DNA from 2 places in the Rheinheimera tilapiae genome. Region 1 is predicted to be linked to the other one. Evidence: predicted binding sites of a transcription regulator. Region 1 holds the regulator's gene; the other holds the start of a gene.
What was found. The regulator sigma-54, encoded in region 1, starts transcription at its own class of promoters, with help from an activator protein. The targets are predictions, from matches to a motif close to TGGCANGNTNCNTGCTT.

Region 1 (7,386 bases):
ATTGCTGGTATCGGTGTACATCTTTTTCCGTGGCCATAATCTGCCGGGCGGCGGTTTTGTTGCGGGTCTTGTCACCGCAGTTGCGCTTGTTTTGCAATACATTGCCCACGGCGTGGATTGGGTCAAACCGCGATTAAACCTACAATTTTCGGCGCTTATCGCCAGCGGTATTTTGATTGCCGGACTGACCGGTGCTTTCAGCTGGCTGTTTGGTAAACCTTTCTTAACCTCCTGGTTTGATTATTTCCAACTGCCATTGCTGGGACAAATTGAGCTGGCCAGTGCGATGGCATTTGATTTAGGGGTTTACCTGACAGTGGTGGGGTCCACGCTGTTAATCCTGGCCAACCTCGGCAAGTTGACGACAAGGTATAAACCGGAACACAAGGAGCAAGCCTGATGGAATTATTACTGGCAGTCGCCATCGGCCTGCTAACTGGCTGTGGTGTGTTGTTGCTGTTGCGGGGCCGTACCTTTGCCGTAATGCTGGGCCTGACCATGCTGTCTTACGCAGTGAATCTGTTTATTTTTGTCAGCGGTGGACTCACTGCCGGCGCCGGCGCAGTGCTGGGGGCTTCTGCCCGCTACGCTGATCCGCTGCCGCAGGCGCTGGTGCTGACCGCAATCGTGATTGGTTTTGCCATGACCGCATTCCTGGTCGTGTTGGCGATCCGTTCGCGTGCCGAACTTGGGCATGACGAATTAGATAATCAACGCTCGCCGAAGCGGGGGATGCCCTGATGTCACATTTAGTCATTCTGCCGATTTTATTGCCGGCTTTATTTGCGGTGTTGTTGTTGCTGCAGCCACTGACGGGGGCCGCGCAGCGACGGCGTAGTTACAGTGTTGTGGCCATGCTGCTGACGTTCTTGGTCAGCTCAGTGCTGTTGTGGCAGCAAACCAATGTACCGGCACAACATTATTTACTTGGTAACTGGGCGCAGCCGTTTGGCATTTTGCTGGTGGCGGACCAGCTATCGGCGCTGTTTGTCTGGTTGACATCGTTATTGGCGCTGGCGGTGACGCTATATAGCTGCAGCGGTGATGATGAAAAGGGCGCGTATTTCCATCCGTTATTACATTTTCTGCTGATGGGGCTGAACGGCGCCTTCCTGACCGGTGATTTGTTTAACCTGTTTGTATTTTTTGAAGTGCTGCTGATCTCGTCCTATGGCCTGTTAGTGCATGGCGGTGGCAAAAAACGTATTCAGGCGGCACTGCATTATGTGGTGCTGAATCTGGTTGGTTCGGCGCTGTTTTTGCTAGCGTTGGCGTTGCTGTACGCGATGCTGGGGTCGTTGCATATGGCCGATATGGCGCAGCGGATCAGCGTGCTGGAGCCGTCGCAGGCGCTGGCAGTAAAAGCGGCGGCGGCGTTGTTGCTGATTGTGTTTGGTTTAAAAGCTGCGTTGTTACCGTTTCATTTCTGGTTGCCGGCGGCCTACAGCCAAGCCAATGCCAGTGTAGCGGCGATTTTTGCGGTAATGACCAAAGTTGGTATTTATAGCCTGCTGCGGGTGTTTGGTCTGTTGTTTGGCGCAACAGCCGGCACGCTAAGTGGTTATGGCGATACATTGCTGTGGTGGGGCGGGTTGCTGACGATGCTGCTTGCCACTGCGATGGTGTTGGCTGCGGTGGATTTAAAAGGCATGGCGGCCGCGCTGGTATTGTTATCAGCCGGTACCTTATTGACCGCGCTGGGCAGTGGAGTCGCTGAAGTCAAAGCTGCGGCCTTGTTGTATGCGGTTCATTCCAGCTGGATTGGCGCAGTATGGTTTTTATTGGCCGACCAGATAGGCCAGCAACGCGGCAGTGTCGGCGATCGTCTCGTGCCTGGGCCCCGTCTGGTCCAGCCGCAACTGTATGGCTGGTTGTTTGCGTTGAGTGCGCTGGTAGTGATTGGTATGCCCCCATTCTCTGGATTCATCGCCAAGCTTTGGCTGCTTCAGGGCATTACCAGCCATCCGGCGGGTATGTTGCTGGTTGCGGTGCTGTTACTGAGCAGTCTGGCCGTGCTGATTGCATTAAGTCGGGCCGGCAGCATGCTGTTCTGGCGTGCCAACTCACCGGCTCAGGATCTAAGTCCGGCCAGCCGGTTGCCGGTTAGCGCAGTGGCTTTATTGTTGATATCTGGCCTGACGTTGGTGCTGTGTGGCAACTGGTGGACCCAATTTTGCCTTGATGCAATTGCACAGCTGCAGGCTGGCGTGGGAGTACACTGATGAGACAGACCTTATTTGCCACCCCCCTGCGCAGTGCATCGCTGCTCTTGGTCTGGTGCGCGCTGCACAACAGTTTCTCACCGTTGATTCTATTGACGGGAGTGTTGTTGGCGCTGCTGATCCCATGGCTTAGTCGTGGTTTTCGTGAACCACAGCCGGCAGTGCGCCGGTATGGCTTATTGGCGCGGTATTTGTTGATGGTGTTATGGGACATCGTCATCGCCAATATGCAGGTGATTAAAGTTGTACTTGGACCTAACAGGTCACTGCGGCCAGGTTTTGTGCTGCTGCCATTAGATTTGACTGAGCCATTGCCGCTAACGATTTTGGCTGGCACGATTTGCCTGACCCCTGGCACAGTCAGCGCTGAATTACTTCCGCGAAGTGCTGATAAACCACAGTTTCTGTTATTACACGTGTTAGATCTGCAAGATGAAGCACGCTTGATCGCGGAGCTGAAACAGCGTTATGAAATGCCGCTGAAGGAGATTTTTGCATGTTCAGTCTGATCCTGATTGCTGTGATGAGTGTGATCGTGTTTGCACTATTGTTAAATGGGCTGTCACTATTGCGTGGACCGGATTTAGCAGACCGTTTACTGGCGCTGGATACCATGTATATCAACAGTATCGCGCTGTTGTTGGTGTATGGGATTTATGTCTCGACCCAGCTGTATTTCGAAGCCGCGCTGCTGATTGCGATGCTGGGCTTTGTCAGTACAGTTGCTGTCTGCAAGTTTATGCTACGCGGCGATATTATCGAATAGGGGGCTAGATGAGCATACTGGAGTGGGTGATTGGTGGCTTGTTGCTATTGGGCGCATTATTTGTGTTGCTGGGGTCGGTGGCGCTGCTGAAGTTACCGGATTTTTATACCCGGCTACATGGCCCGACTAAAGCCACTACTTTAGGGCTTGGCAGCCTTGTGCTTGCGTCATTGCTGTATTTTAATCTGCATGAGCAAACGCTGAGTCTGCAACAACTGTTAATTGCATTGTTTTTGTTTATTTCGGCACCAGTGACCGCGCACATGCTGATTAAAGTGGCGTTGCACCATCGACTAAAAGCCTGTGACAACACGCAGGGACAGGATCAAATACCAAAAGACTGAGAAACCGCAGGACTGGAACCGCGAGGCTAAAGCGCGGCTGGCTGCGAGTTTTAGTTTTCGTCGAAACCTGCGCGGATCAGTGTAGTCACTGCGACCAGTGCATCTTCAGCCTGCTCACCGCTGGTCACCACATCAACATTTTTGCCCTTGCTGCTGGCCAGCATTAACAACGCCAGCACACTGCTGGCATCGGCGCTGCGGCCGTCTTGTTGCAGTTCAATTTTGGCATCAAATTGCATACATAGCTGCGCCAGCTTGGTGGCGGCACGGGCATGCAAACCCAGTTGATTGACGATGGTGACAGTATCTTTAAAGCTATTTGCCATGGTGACGGACTAACTCCCGGTGGCGGATTTGCACGTCTTCGCGTAAAGCCCGGAAGCTTTCTGCCAAAGACTCAACAATATAAACCGAACGATGTTGTCCGCCGGTACAACCGATGGCGATCGTCAGGTAACTGCGGTTATTGCGTTCGAGGTGTGGCAACCAGGTGCTGATAAAGCTGTTAATTTGCCAGGTATATTTCGCGACCACCGGCTGCGCTTCCAGATAATCTTTCACTGGTTGGTCAAGACCAGTCAGGATCTTCAATTCAGGTTCCCAATGTGGATTGGGTAGGAAGCGGGCGTCAAAGACAAAGTCTGCGTCTTTCGGAATGCCGTATTTAAAGCCAAAAGATTCAAATAACATCACCAAGCGACCGGTTTTCTGCCCGAGGATCCGCTCGCGTAACTGCTCGGTCAGCTGATGTACGTTTAGTTCTGTGGTGTCGATATACAGATCGGCGCGACTGGATATTGGGTCCAGTAACTGTTGCTCGCGCTGAATGGCTTCGTCCAGTGACATCGCCTGATGCGACAGCGGGTGTAGCCGGCGGGTCTCACTAAAACGTTTGATGAGGCTGGTATGGTCGGCATCGAGGTACAGGATGGTCAGTTCAACTTTACGCGGTAGATACGACAGGATCTCGGTGAGTTCCTCCGGTTCCTGCGGTAAGTTGCGCACATCGATACTGACGGCGACACGTTCATATTGTCCCATCACCGCATTGGCGAGGGTGGGCAACAAATTGACCGGAATATTGTCAACGCAGTAGTAGCCTAAATCTTCCATCACCCGTAACGCGACGGATTTACCTGAACCTGACCTGCCGCTAACCACCAGTAATTTCATTTGGCGCTGCCTGTGTCAGCATGGCTGAGCAGCAACTGATACAGTGCCTGATCCGTGCCAGCATGACGGATTTTTCGCGTCAGATCCTTTTGACTGAGCAGTCGGGCGATGCCGGCTAACGTCGTCAAATGCGTCTGGCACTGATTTTCCGGAATGAGGATGGCGCAGAATATATCCACGGCCTGATTGTCAATTGCATCGAATTGAATGGCATCCTGACTGACAACAAACACCAGCACAGGGGTTGTCACGCCTTTCAGTTTGCCATGAGGAATGGCGATGCCGCCGCCAATACCGGTTGAGCCCAGCTTTTCCCGCGCCATCAGCGCTTCGAATACTGTGGACTCGGACAATTCCGGCATATGCTGGTGTGCAAGCTCCGCGACGTATTCAAGGATGCGTTTTTTACTATTAAAAAGGACCGCACTTTTTGTGCAGTCCTCCGATAACATTGAGCTTAGGTTCATAAATCCAGAGTTCAGTGACGAGAAATCTTCTCTTTGTGTTTGATGACCTGACGATCCAGTTTATCGATCAACAGGTCAATCGCGGCGTACATGTTATCATCTTCACACTGCGCAAACACCTCTCCGCCGTTTAAATGCAGTTTGGCTTCGGCGATTTGTTTTAACTTTTCGACATTGAGCACAACATGCACATTGTTGATATGTTCAAAATGCTTTTCAAGCTTGGCAAATTTGCTGTCTACATATTCTCTCAGTGCTGCAGTAATTTCTACATGACGACCAGTTAGATTAATTTGCATAGACATTTCCTTCTTAGGTGAGCACTTACTTAGAGCAAGCTCTTACGTTGATTAGACGGCGGAATATAAAGAGATTCCCGATACTTGGCGATGGTGCGCCGCGCGACGTTTATCCCCTGTTCCGACAGGATCTCGGCCATTCTGCTATCACTGAGCGGTTTGGCCGGATTTTCCGCCGCCACCAATTTCTTAATAAAGGCCCGGATTGCGGTTGACGAACATTCGCCACCGCTCTCTGTACTGACATGACTGGAAAAGAAGAACTTAAGTTCAAAAATTCCGCGCGGGGTATGCATATATTTCTGGGTAGTGACCCGGGAAATCGTTGATTCGTGCATGCCGACCATCTCTGCCACATCATTCAGCACCATCGGCTTCATGGCTTCTTCGCCATGTTCAAAAAACGCCTGTTGTTGCTGAACAATACAGTTGGCCACTTTTAATAACGTTTCGTTGCGACTCTCCAGACTCTTCAGGAACCATTTGGCTTCCTGCAGATGCGAGCGGATAAACTGGCTGTCTGATGAATTGCGTACTTGTCGCGACATCGCCGCGTATTGTTCGTTAATTCTGATTTTCGGGAAGGCGTCGGGATTCAGTTCGACCATCCAGCGGCCTTTGACCTTCTTCACCGACACGTCCGGCACCGTATACTGCTGTTCCTGCCGGATCACATCCGCGCCAGGGCGGGGATTCAGGCTGTGGATGAGTCGCATCACTTCACGCAGATCATCCTCTTTCAGTTTAGACACGCGCATCAGAGAACGGAAATCACGATTCGCTAAATATTCGCTGTGATGCTTAATTATTTCGCAGGTTTCTTTCAGGAAAGGCGTATGCGGGTCAAATTGGCGCAACTGAATCAGTAGACATTCCTGGATTGTGCGGGCACCCACACCAACCGGGTCAAAAAGCTGGATCCGTTTCAGCACGGCTTCCACTTCGTCCGCTTCGATATCATCAAGGCCCAGCGATTCGAGCACGTCTTCACAGCTGATGGTCAGCAGGCCGTTTTCGTCGATGGCTTCGATAATAATTTCGGCAATGGCGCGGTCTGTTTCACTAAACGGTGTCAGCTGCATTTGCCAGCGCAGATAATCTTGTAGGGTTTCGGTGGTCTCGCCCTGGAACACAGTATCTTCGTCTGGTGAACCTGTGCCAGAGACCGGGGCTGCACTGACCAGGTCGTCCCAGTTACTGTCGAGTGGCAAATCTTCTTTGATGTTCTGTTCGGTCATTGACTCGCTGCTATCCGGCACTTCCGGTTCAGCATATTCATCAGCGCTGTTGTGTTCAGGCGCAGGGTCAGTATTTTGCAATTCATTGCCGCTGGGGGCTTCGGAAAAACTAAATTCATCTTCGGCTTCGAGCAGCGGGTTGGCGTCCAGTGCTTCCTGGATTTCCTGTTGCAATTCAATGGTCGACAGCTGAAGCAGCTTGATAGCTTGCTGCAGCTGAGGCGTCATTGTTAATTGCTGTCCAAGCCGAAGTTGTAAAGATGGCTTCATGTACTTCTTGTCACTCCTGACGACCAGCTGGGGACTGGTTTTTTGCTAACTATAGCCTGAATTGATCACCGAGGTATACATCTCTGACTTGCTGGTTGGCTAATACCTCAGCCGGTGTACCAGAGGCGATCAGCTCCCCATGACTGACGATATAGGCGATCTCACAAACATCAAGGGTCTCGCGGACATTATGGTCGGTAATTAATACGCCGATGCCACGATTACGCAGGTGCTGAATGATTTTTTTGATGTCGAGCACTGAGATTGGATCCACACCGGCAAAAGGTTCATCCAGCAGAATAAAGGCTGGATTGGCAGCCAAAGCGCGGGCGATTTCTACCCGACGCCGTTCACCACCGGACAGACTCATGCCCAGACTGTTACGGATATGGGTGATATTAAACTCATCCAGCAGTTCGTCAGCAGTTTGTTCACGCTGGTCTTCGCTCAGATCTTTACGGATCTGTAAAATAGCCATCAGGTTATCAAACACCGTTAACTTGCGGAAAATCGAGCTTTCCTGCGGTAAATAACCGATCCCCTGACGGGCGCGGGCGTGGATCGGGTCAAAAGTGATGTCATTACCGCCCAAAGTGATTTGACCTTT
Region 2 (7,386 bases), 290 kb from region 1:
ATACCGACGCCGAAGGCCGCTTAGTGCTCTGTGACGCGCTGACTTATGTCGAGCGCTTTGACCCGGATGTGGTCATCGACGTGGCAACCTTAACCGGCGCCTGTGTTATTGCGCTCGGTAAACATGCGTCTGGCTTACTCAGTAATCACAATCCGCTGGCGCATGAAATTCTCAATGCGTCCGAGCAAAGTGGCGACCGCGCCTGGCGTTTACCGCTGTGGGACGATTATCAGGACCAGCTAGAAAGCCCGTTTGCGGACTTCAGCAACCTGGGTGGCCGCGCCGCCGGTACTATCACGGCCGCCTGCTTCCTGTCGCGCTTTACCCGCAAATACAACTGGGCGCACCTGGATATAGCCGGCACCGCCTGGCGCAGTGGTGGCAAAGACAAAGGCTCAACCGGCAGACCGGTCGCGATGCTGACGCAGTTTTTAATTAACCGCGCTGGCCATCATCCACAGGATTAACCTAAGCAGCCGCCCGGTGAGGCTCGCCAGACCGGGCAGCTGTGTATGAGTGCGTGTTAATGAGAGCCAACTAATGCAAGTACAATTTTATTTGCTGCAACAAGATGAGCTGGCAGGCATGCCGGCTCATTTTGCTTTGACCTGCCAGCTGTGTGCCGATTTGTTTCGCGCCAACCAGCGCGTCTTCGTCTACTGCCCAAATCAGCAAGACGCCGAGGCGGTCGATGAGGTATTATGGCAGTTTGACGCTGAACGCTTTGTGCCACACAACCTGGCAGGTGAAGGCCCGGCCCGTGGGGCTCCGGTCGAGATCAGCTGGCAAGGTCCAAGGACCAGCCGCCAGGTGCTGATTAACCTCACCGACACTGTGCCCGCTTTTGCCAACCGCTTCAGTCAGATCATCGAATTTGTGCCGGCGGCCGAACAAGGCAAAGCCGCGGCGCGACAGAAATTTAAACATTACCGTCAGCTTGGGGTGGAACCGCAAACGCGTACCCCCGAATAGACCCGAATCTTCAATGATGAAGGGTTTTAAACGCTGAGCAGATCAGGCAGATACCATGGAAAAAACATTTAATCCGAGTCAAATCGAACAGGCGATGTACAACGCCTGGGAAAGCAAAGGCTATTTCAAACCGTCAGGTGACAATAGCAACGGCGCGTACTGCATCATGATCCCGCCGCCAAACGTCACCGGCAGCCTGCATATGGGACACGCTTTCCAGCAAACCATCATGGACGCGCTGACCCGCTACAAACGCATGTTGGGTAAAAACACCTTGTGGCAGGTCGGTACCGACCACGCCGGTATCGCCACGCAAATGGTGGTAGAGCGCAAACTGGCTGCCGCCGGCTTACCGGATCGTCACGCCATGGGCCGTGATACCTTCATCGAAAAAGTCTGGGAATGGAAAGCAGAATCCGGTGGCACTATCACTTCGCAAATGCGCCGTCTTGGCAACTCAGTTGACTGGGATAAAGAACGTTTCACGATGGATGATGGCCTGTCGAACGCAGTACAGGAAGTGTTTGTCCGCTTGTATGAAGACGACCTGATTTACCGCGGCAAACGCCTGGTGAACTGGGACCCGAAACTGCATACCGCCATTTCTGACCTGGAAGTTGAAAACAAAGAACAACGCGGCCACTTCTGGCACCTGCGTTATCCGCTGGCCGATGGCGTCAAAACGCTGGATGGCAAAGATTATATCGTGGTCGCCACCACCCGGCCTGAAACCATGCTCGGTGACACCGCCGTTGCCGTGAACCCGGACGACGAGCGTTATCAGTCGCTGATTGGCAAAGACATTCTGCTGCCACTGGTGAATCGCCGCATCACGATTATCGCTGACGAGCATGCCGACAAAGACAAAGGCTCGGGCTGTGTAAAAATCACGCCGGCGCACGATTTTAACGACTATGAAGTCGGTAAACGCCATGGCCTGACCATGATCAACGTGATGACGCCGGATGCAACGATCCGCGCCACCGGCGAATGTTTCTTCACCAACGGCGAAGAAAACACCGCACTTGAAGCGCCAATCCCTGCTGAATTTGCCGGCTTAGAGCGCTTCGCCGCGCGTAAAGCCATTGTTGCCGCTTTAGATGCGTTGGGTTTGCTGGATAAAGTCGAAGAGCTGACCAACACCCTGCCATACGGCGACCGTTCAGGCGTGGTGATCGAACCGATGCTGACTGACCAGTGGTATGTCCGCGTGGCACCGATGGCGAAAACTGCTATTGAAGCGGTGGAAAACGGCGACATTCAGTTCGTGCCAAAACAATACGAAAACATGTACTACAGCTGGATGCGTGACATTCAGGACTGGTGTATTTCCCGTCAACTGTGGTGGGGCCACCGTATTCCAGCCTGGTACGCTGCCGATGGCAAAGTTTATGTTGGCCGCAATGAAGCCGAAGTACGCGCCAAACATGGTTTAGATAACAGCGTATCGCTGCGTCAGGACAACGACGTGTTAGATACCTGGTTCTCGTCTGCACTGTGGACTTTCTCTACGCTGGGCTGGCCAGACAACACTGAAGATTTAAAAACCTTCCATCCGACCGACGTGCTGGTAACGGGTTTTGACATCATTTTCTTCTGGGTGGCCCGGATGATTATGATGACGATGCATTTCATCAAAGACGAAAACGGTAAGCCGCAGGTGCCGTTTAAGACTGTGTATGTGACCGGTCTTATCCGCGACGAAAACGGCGACAAAATGTCGAAATCTAAGGGCAACGTCATCGATCCGCTGGATATGATTGACGGCATCAGCCTCGAAGACCTGCTGGAAAAACGCACCAGCAACATGATGCAGCCACAGCTGGCAGAAAAAATCGGCAATCAGACCAAAAAACAATTCCCGGAAGGTATTGAAGCCACCGGCACTGACGCCTTGCGCTTCACCTTAGCCGCGCTGGCGTCAACCGGCCGCGACATCAACTGGGATATGAAGCGCCTTGAAGGTTACCGCAACTTCGTCAACAAGCTGTGGAACGCCAGCCGTTACGTGACGATGATGACGGAAGACAAAGACACCGGCCTCTGCGGCGGCGACATCGAACTGTCGCTGGCTGATCATTGGATCCTGAGTCAGTACCAGGAAACAGTGACGCAGTTCCGCCAGTACCTCGACAGCTACCGTTTTGATATGGCGGCCAATACGCTGTACGAATTTACCTGGAACCAGTTCTGTGACTGGTATCTGGAGCTGACGAAACCTGTGCTGTTCAAGGGCACTGAAGCGCAGCAACGTGGCACCCGCCAGACACTGGTGACAGTGCTGGAATCACTACTGCGTCTGATGCACCCGATCATGCCATTTATCACCGAAGAGATTTGGCAGCGCGTAGCGCCGCTGGCGAAAAAAGATTTCAGCGCCGGCATCAGCATTATGAACCAAGCCTATCCAGAAGCGGACAGCGCGTTGATTAACACTGCTGCACAAGCCGATATCGAGTGGGTCAAAGGCTTTATTCTGGCCATTCGTAACATTCGCGGTGAAATGGATATTGCACCAACCAAGCCACTGCCAGTGTTGCTACGCAATCTGTCGGCAGAAGACAGCCGTCGTTTGGAGCAAAACCGCGCCCTGCTGCTGAACTTAGCCAAACTAGACAGCATCACGGTATTAACTGATGCAGATACAGCGCCTGCGAGCGCTACGCAGCTGTTAGGTGCGATGGACCTGTTGATCCCGATGGCAGGTCTTATCGACAAAGACGCAGAGCTGTCGCGTATTGCCAAGCAACTGGAGAAAATGCAGCAGGAAGTCAGCCGTGTAGCCGGCAAACTGGCCAACGAAGGTTTTGTTGCCAAAGCACCGGAAGCGGTACTGGCGAAAGAACGTGAGAAACTGGCCGACGCCGAAGCCGCAGTGGCCAAACTACTGGTGCAGCAGGCACAAATCGCTGCGCTGTAACTGGGTATCTGCTAAATGACTAAGGCGACCTGCGGGTCGCCTTTTTTATCAGGTGACTGTCATAAATCTGCCATCAACTACAACTAGGCTGAGAAACTCAAATTGAGTGGAGTTGGCCATGTTACCTTATAAAAAATTGCTATTGCGTCGAAACGCATTTTTCCGGCAGCAACTGTCAATGCAGCATCAAAGTGCATCAGCGGTAACGGAAAACATAGAGCCACAGCTTCAGGCCGCAATTGAAAGCCATTCAACAACGCTCCACTCACCCATTGACGAGGCCTCATCCTATCTCGCTACAAACGCGTTGCAGCAATTGTCGCGCTGAGTTAAGCGCAGGTTGACTACCGCACCAGAACAACACGACATTGCTAAGAATTTATTCCATCCAGCTTCACTTGCACCCACGTTATTTTCATTCCCTCATGTTGAATTACAACACTTAACAAATGTCCATATTTTATACACACCATATATCAACAACTCTGAATTATTCATATTTATCAATTAGATAAATTTTGGCTCGCTTTTTGCCAATGTAAGCGCGGACATGTAGTTTCGTCTGAAGGTCACAATACAAATCACATGGAGAGTCTTATGCGTAATTTAATCGCTGCCTCAGTACTGGCAGTCGCTGCAGTGCCAATGACGGCATCTGCAAGCCTGGTCACCCAATGGCAATATCTGGCAACTTCTAACTGGTCACAACCTGTTGTGTTCTCTGCTTCTGGTAATGGCACAACTTCAGTCACAAACGACGTGATCAGTTGGGGTGCTACTGGTGGATCTTACAAAGGTGCTGGCGCGAAAAACCGCAGTGCGCTCGAGATCGCTGGTATGGCTGCCCCGGCAACCGTAAATACCAACGCAGTCAATGCGTCGTTAACCAATTCAATTACTCACTACAACAACGTCCTGAATGGCTACTCAACGTTAACCAGCGCGGTGTTAACCACCTCACTGCAGTTACAGCCATGGGCGCCGGTGATTGGGCCTGTGTTCCCGCCTAAAGTGCTGAACTTTGATATCCGTTTTAAAGAAACTAGCAATACAAACTCGGCCGCGAACTGTGGTTTTGCCAGCACTGGTGCCTGTGATGATATTTTTGTCATCGACAACCCGGCCAGCCTGGTTACTAAGTTCGTTTACGACGGTTACAAATACACAGTAAAACTGGTGGAAACCACACAAACTCTGGGCGGTTTGTCAGCAGCAGCTTGTGCTATTGCCAATTCAGCGCCTAATTGTGTTGGCTTCCAGACTGTTGAAGGTCAAAACACCACGGCTCAGTTTGGCTTCACCATTGAAAGCGAGAAAATCTCAGTACCAGCACCTGCGACACTGGGTTTATTGGCGTTTTCAGTATTGGGTTTGAGCTTGTCTTCGCGTCTGCGTAAAAAAGCCTGATAAGCATCTGGCGAAACAAAGGCTCTGCGGAGCCTTTTTTTTGGCGCGTTGATTTTATGAAGTTCTAATTTCAGCCAGTATCCGGCAAGCGGAATAAATTTCCAGCCGATGCAAGGTTCCAAAAAACAAAAAAGCCTGCAAATGCAGGCTTTTATACGACGTGTTCAGTTATTTCGCTGAGCGACGACGACCGTACATGAACAGAGATAACAAGCCCAGACCCAATACACCAGTTCCGGCTGGTGCTGACACTTCCACGCCGTTGATCAACAGACCAAACATTGCAGCAGTCGCAGCTTGTTCAATAGTTTTGAAGCCAAGGCAACCCGCACCAGCACCTGCTTGCGCACAAGCAGCTGGGCTCAAACCTGTCAGACTTGAAGTAGTTTCAACCACCGCTGTGGTGTATTTAGCGCCGTTGTAGTTGAAGCTAGTGACCAAATCACCGACTTCGATCACAAAGATGTCGTCACAGTTTGACGCGCTGTCAAAACCGCAGCTGCCATCGTTTGGTGTTTCAATGAACCGGATGGTGAAATTCAATGTTTTAGTAGGCAACGCTGAATCTGGCGTTGGCAGGAAAGGTTTCAGTTTTAACGTGGTTTTTAACAGCGCAGTTTCAAGGCTTTTGGTACCACCGGCCAGAATGTTATTGAAGTGCGTAATGACGTTAGTCAGTACCGGCATCATACTATTCGTAACTAAATCAGTACCACTCTGTGGGCTGTTACTAATCACCAGCGCACTGCGGTTTTTCGGGCTGCTGCTATAACTGCCGCCGGTGGCACCCCAGCTCAGTACTGAGCTGCTGGTTGCTGTGGTACCGTCTCCAGATGCCTGGAAGGTTGCGCCTGTCCATTCAGATGCGACTTCATATTCCCACTGAGTGACCAATGCTGCTTGAGCGAGCTGCGGTAATAAGAAGGCACAAGCCAGTGCTGTAGTTTTGATTAATCTTTTCATGATCTTCTCCTTGAGAACGAATTCGATACTGTAGACATCTGGGTACGGCTTCGGTGTCCTGGTGAAGATGTAAGCATTAACTGGACCAACATTAAAGTTCTTTCTAATTCAGTAATTTATAATGTACCTAAATTGACTTCCGTAAATTTTTCTGACAGTCATACCACTTTCCCTGACATTTGTGGCGGCAATAAAAAAGGAGCTGGTCATAGCTCCTTTTTGCAGTCAGTTCAGAACGAAGTAGTTATTCTTCGTCATCCTCATCAAATTCTTCATCACCTTCATAGTAGGTACCCCAGCCGTCATATTCGATACCGAATTTTTGTGCCAGTTGTTCCAGCTTGATCGCGTCTGCGGTGATATCTGTCGCGTTCAGTGATTGTTCGCGGATCGCGTCAAATACCCAAGCGCTGCCGCCGTCTTCAAACTCCACTTCTTCTGCGTCTGTGACTTCAAACCCAAGCTTAAACACTTCCACTGCCAGCTTTTCCAGCTGAGCAAAATCGGCATGATAAAAATGGTGTTCGACTGTGTACTCGGCATCCGGATCACTGCCGTCTTCTAAAAGGGCATTGACGGTTTCTTCGGTAAATTCTTGCCAGTTTTCAGACATCTGGATCATCCTGTGACAGTTGTAGTCTGCGCAGTGTAATCGCTGCTTAACTCGCTATCAAGCTGAGCAATTTTTGCGGCCATCATCTCGCGCACCTGAGTGGCGATTTCCCTGACCGGCGCATGCAGTTCGGCCGGACTTAATGGCGGCAGCAACTCAATAATGATACGGCCATTATTCCACCGATTTAACCGGATCTTGTTGCTGGTGCTGCTCATACAAATCGGCACTATGCCGACTTGCGCCTGCTGAGCGATATGAAAAGCGCCGGTTTTAAACGGTAACAAGCCGCGACCCCGACTGCGCGTCCCTTCTGGGAATACCCAAACTGACAGCTGATCGCGGGTGATGCGCTCCACCGCGCCTTGCATAGTGCCAACAGCTTTACTTTTGTTATTACGATCAATCAGGATATTGCCAAGGAACCAATATAGCTGGCCAAAAAACGGGATCCATTTCAGGCTTTTTTTGCCAATGGTGACAGTGCCGGGCACCAAAGCACCACTGATGG

Region 2: the regulator sigma-54 is predicted to act here: its motif matches at 4,412-4,428, upstream of ACFFJP_RS12235 (THxN family PEP-CTERM protein).

What each region holds. Positions count from the first base shown of each region.
Region 1 is NZ_JBHLXP010000003.1:574,571-581,956, reverse strand. It holds gene ACFFJP_RS13515 (monovalent cation/H+ antiporter subunit A) at 1-400, shown strand, start outside; gene ACFFJP_RS13510 (Na+/H+ antiporter subunit C) at 400-741, shown strand; gene ACFFJP_RS13505 (monovalent cation/H+ antiporter subunit D) at 741-2,222, shown strand; gene ACFFJP_RS13500 (Na+/H+ antiporter subunit E) at 2,222-2,731, shown strand; gene ACFFJP_RS13495 (K+/H+ antiporter subunit F) at 2,719-2,988, shown strand; gene ACFFJP_RS13490 (Na+/H+ antiporter subunit G) at 2,997-3,332, shown strand; gene ACFFJP_RS13485 (HPr family phosphocarrier protein) at 3,383-3,658, opposite strand; gene rapZ (RNase adapter RapZ) at 3,648-4,505, opposite strand; gene ptsN (PTS IIA-like nitrogen regulatory protein PtsN) at 4,502-4,957, opposite strand; gene hpf (ribosome hibernation promoting factor) at 4,984-5,271, opposite strand; gene ACFFJP_RS13465 (RNA polymerase factor sigma-54) at 5,301-6,779, opposite strand; gene lptB (LPS export ABC transporter ATP-binding protein) at 6,829-7,386, opposite strand, start outside.
Region 2 is NZ_JBHLXP010000003.1:289,026-296,411, forward strand. It holds gene pepA (leucyl aminopeptidase) at 1-467, shown strand, start outside; gene ACFFJP_RS12220 (DNA polymerase III subunit chi) at 541-972, shown strand; gene ACFFJP_RS12225 (valine--tRNA ligase) at 1,028-3,892, shown strand; gene ACFFJP_RS12230 (hypothetical protein) at 4,011-4,220, shown strand; gene ACFFJP_RS12235 (THxN family PEP-CTERM protein) at 4,490-5,299, shown strand; gene ACFFJP_RS12240 (THxN family PEP-CTERM protein) at 5,468-6,262, opposite strand; gene rraB (ribonuclease E inhibitor RraB) at 6,507-6,875, opposite strand; gene ACFFJP_RS12250 (1-acylglycerol-3-phosphate O-acyltransferase) at 6,881-7,386, opposite strand, start outside.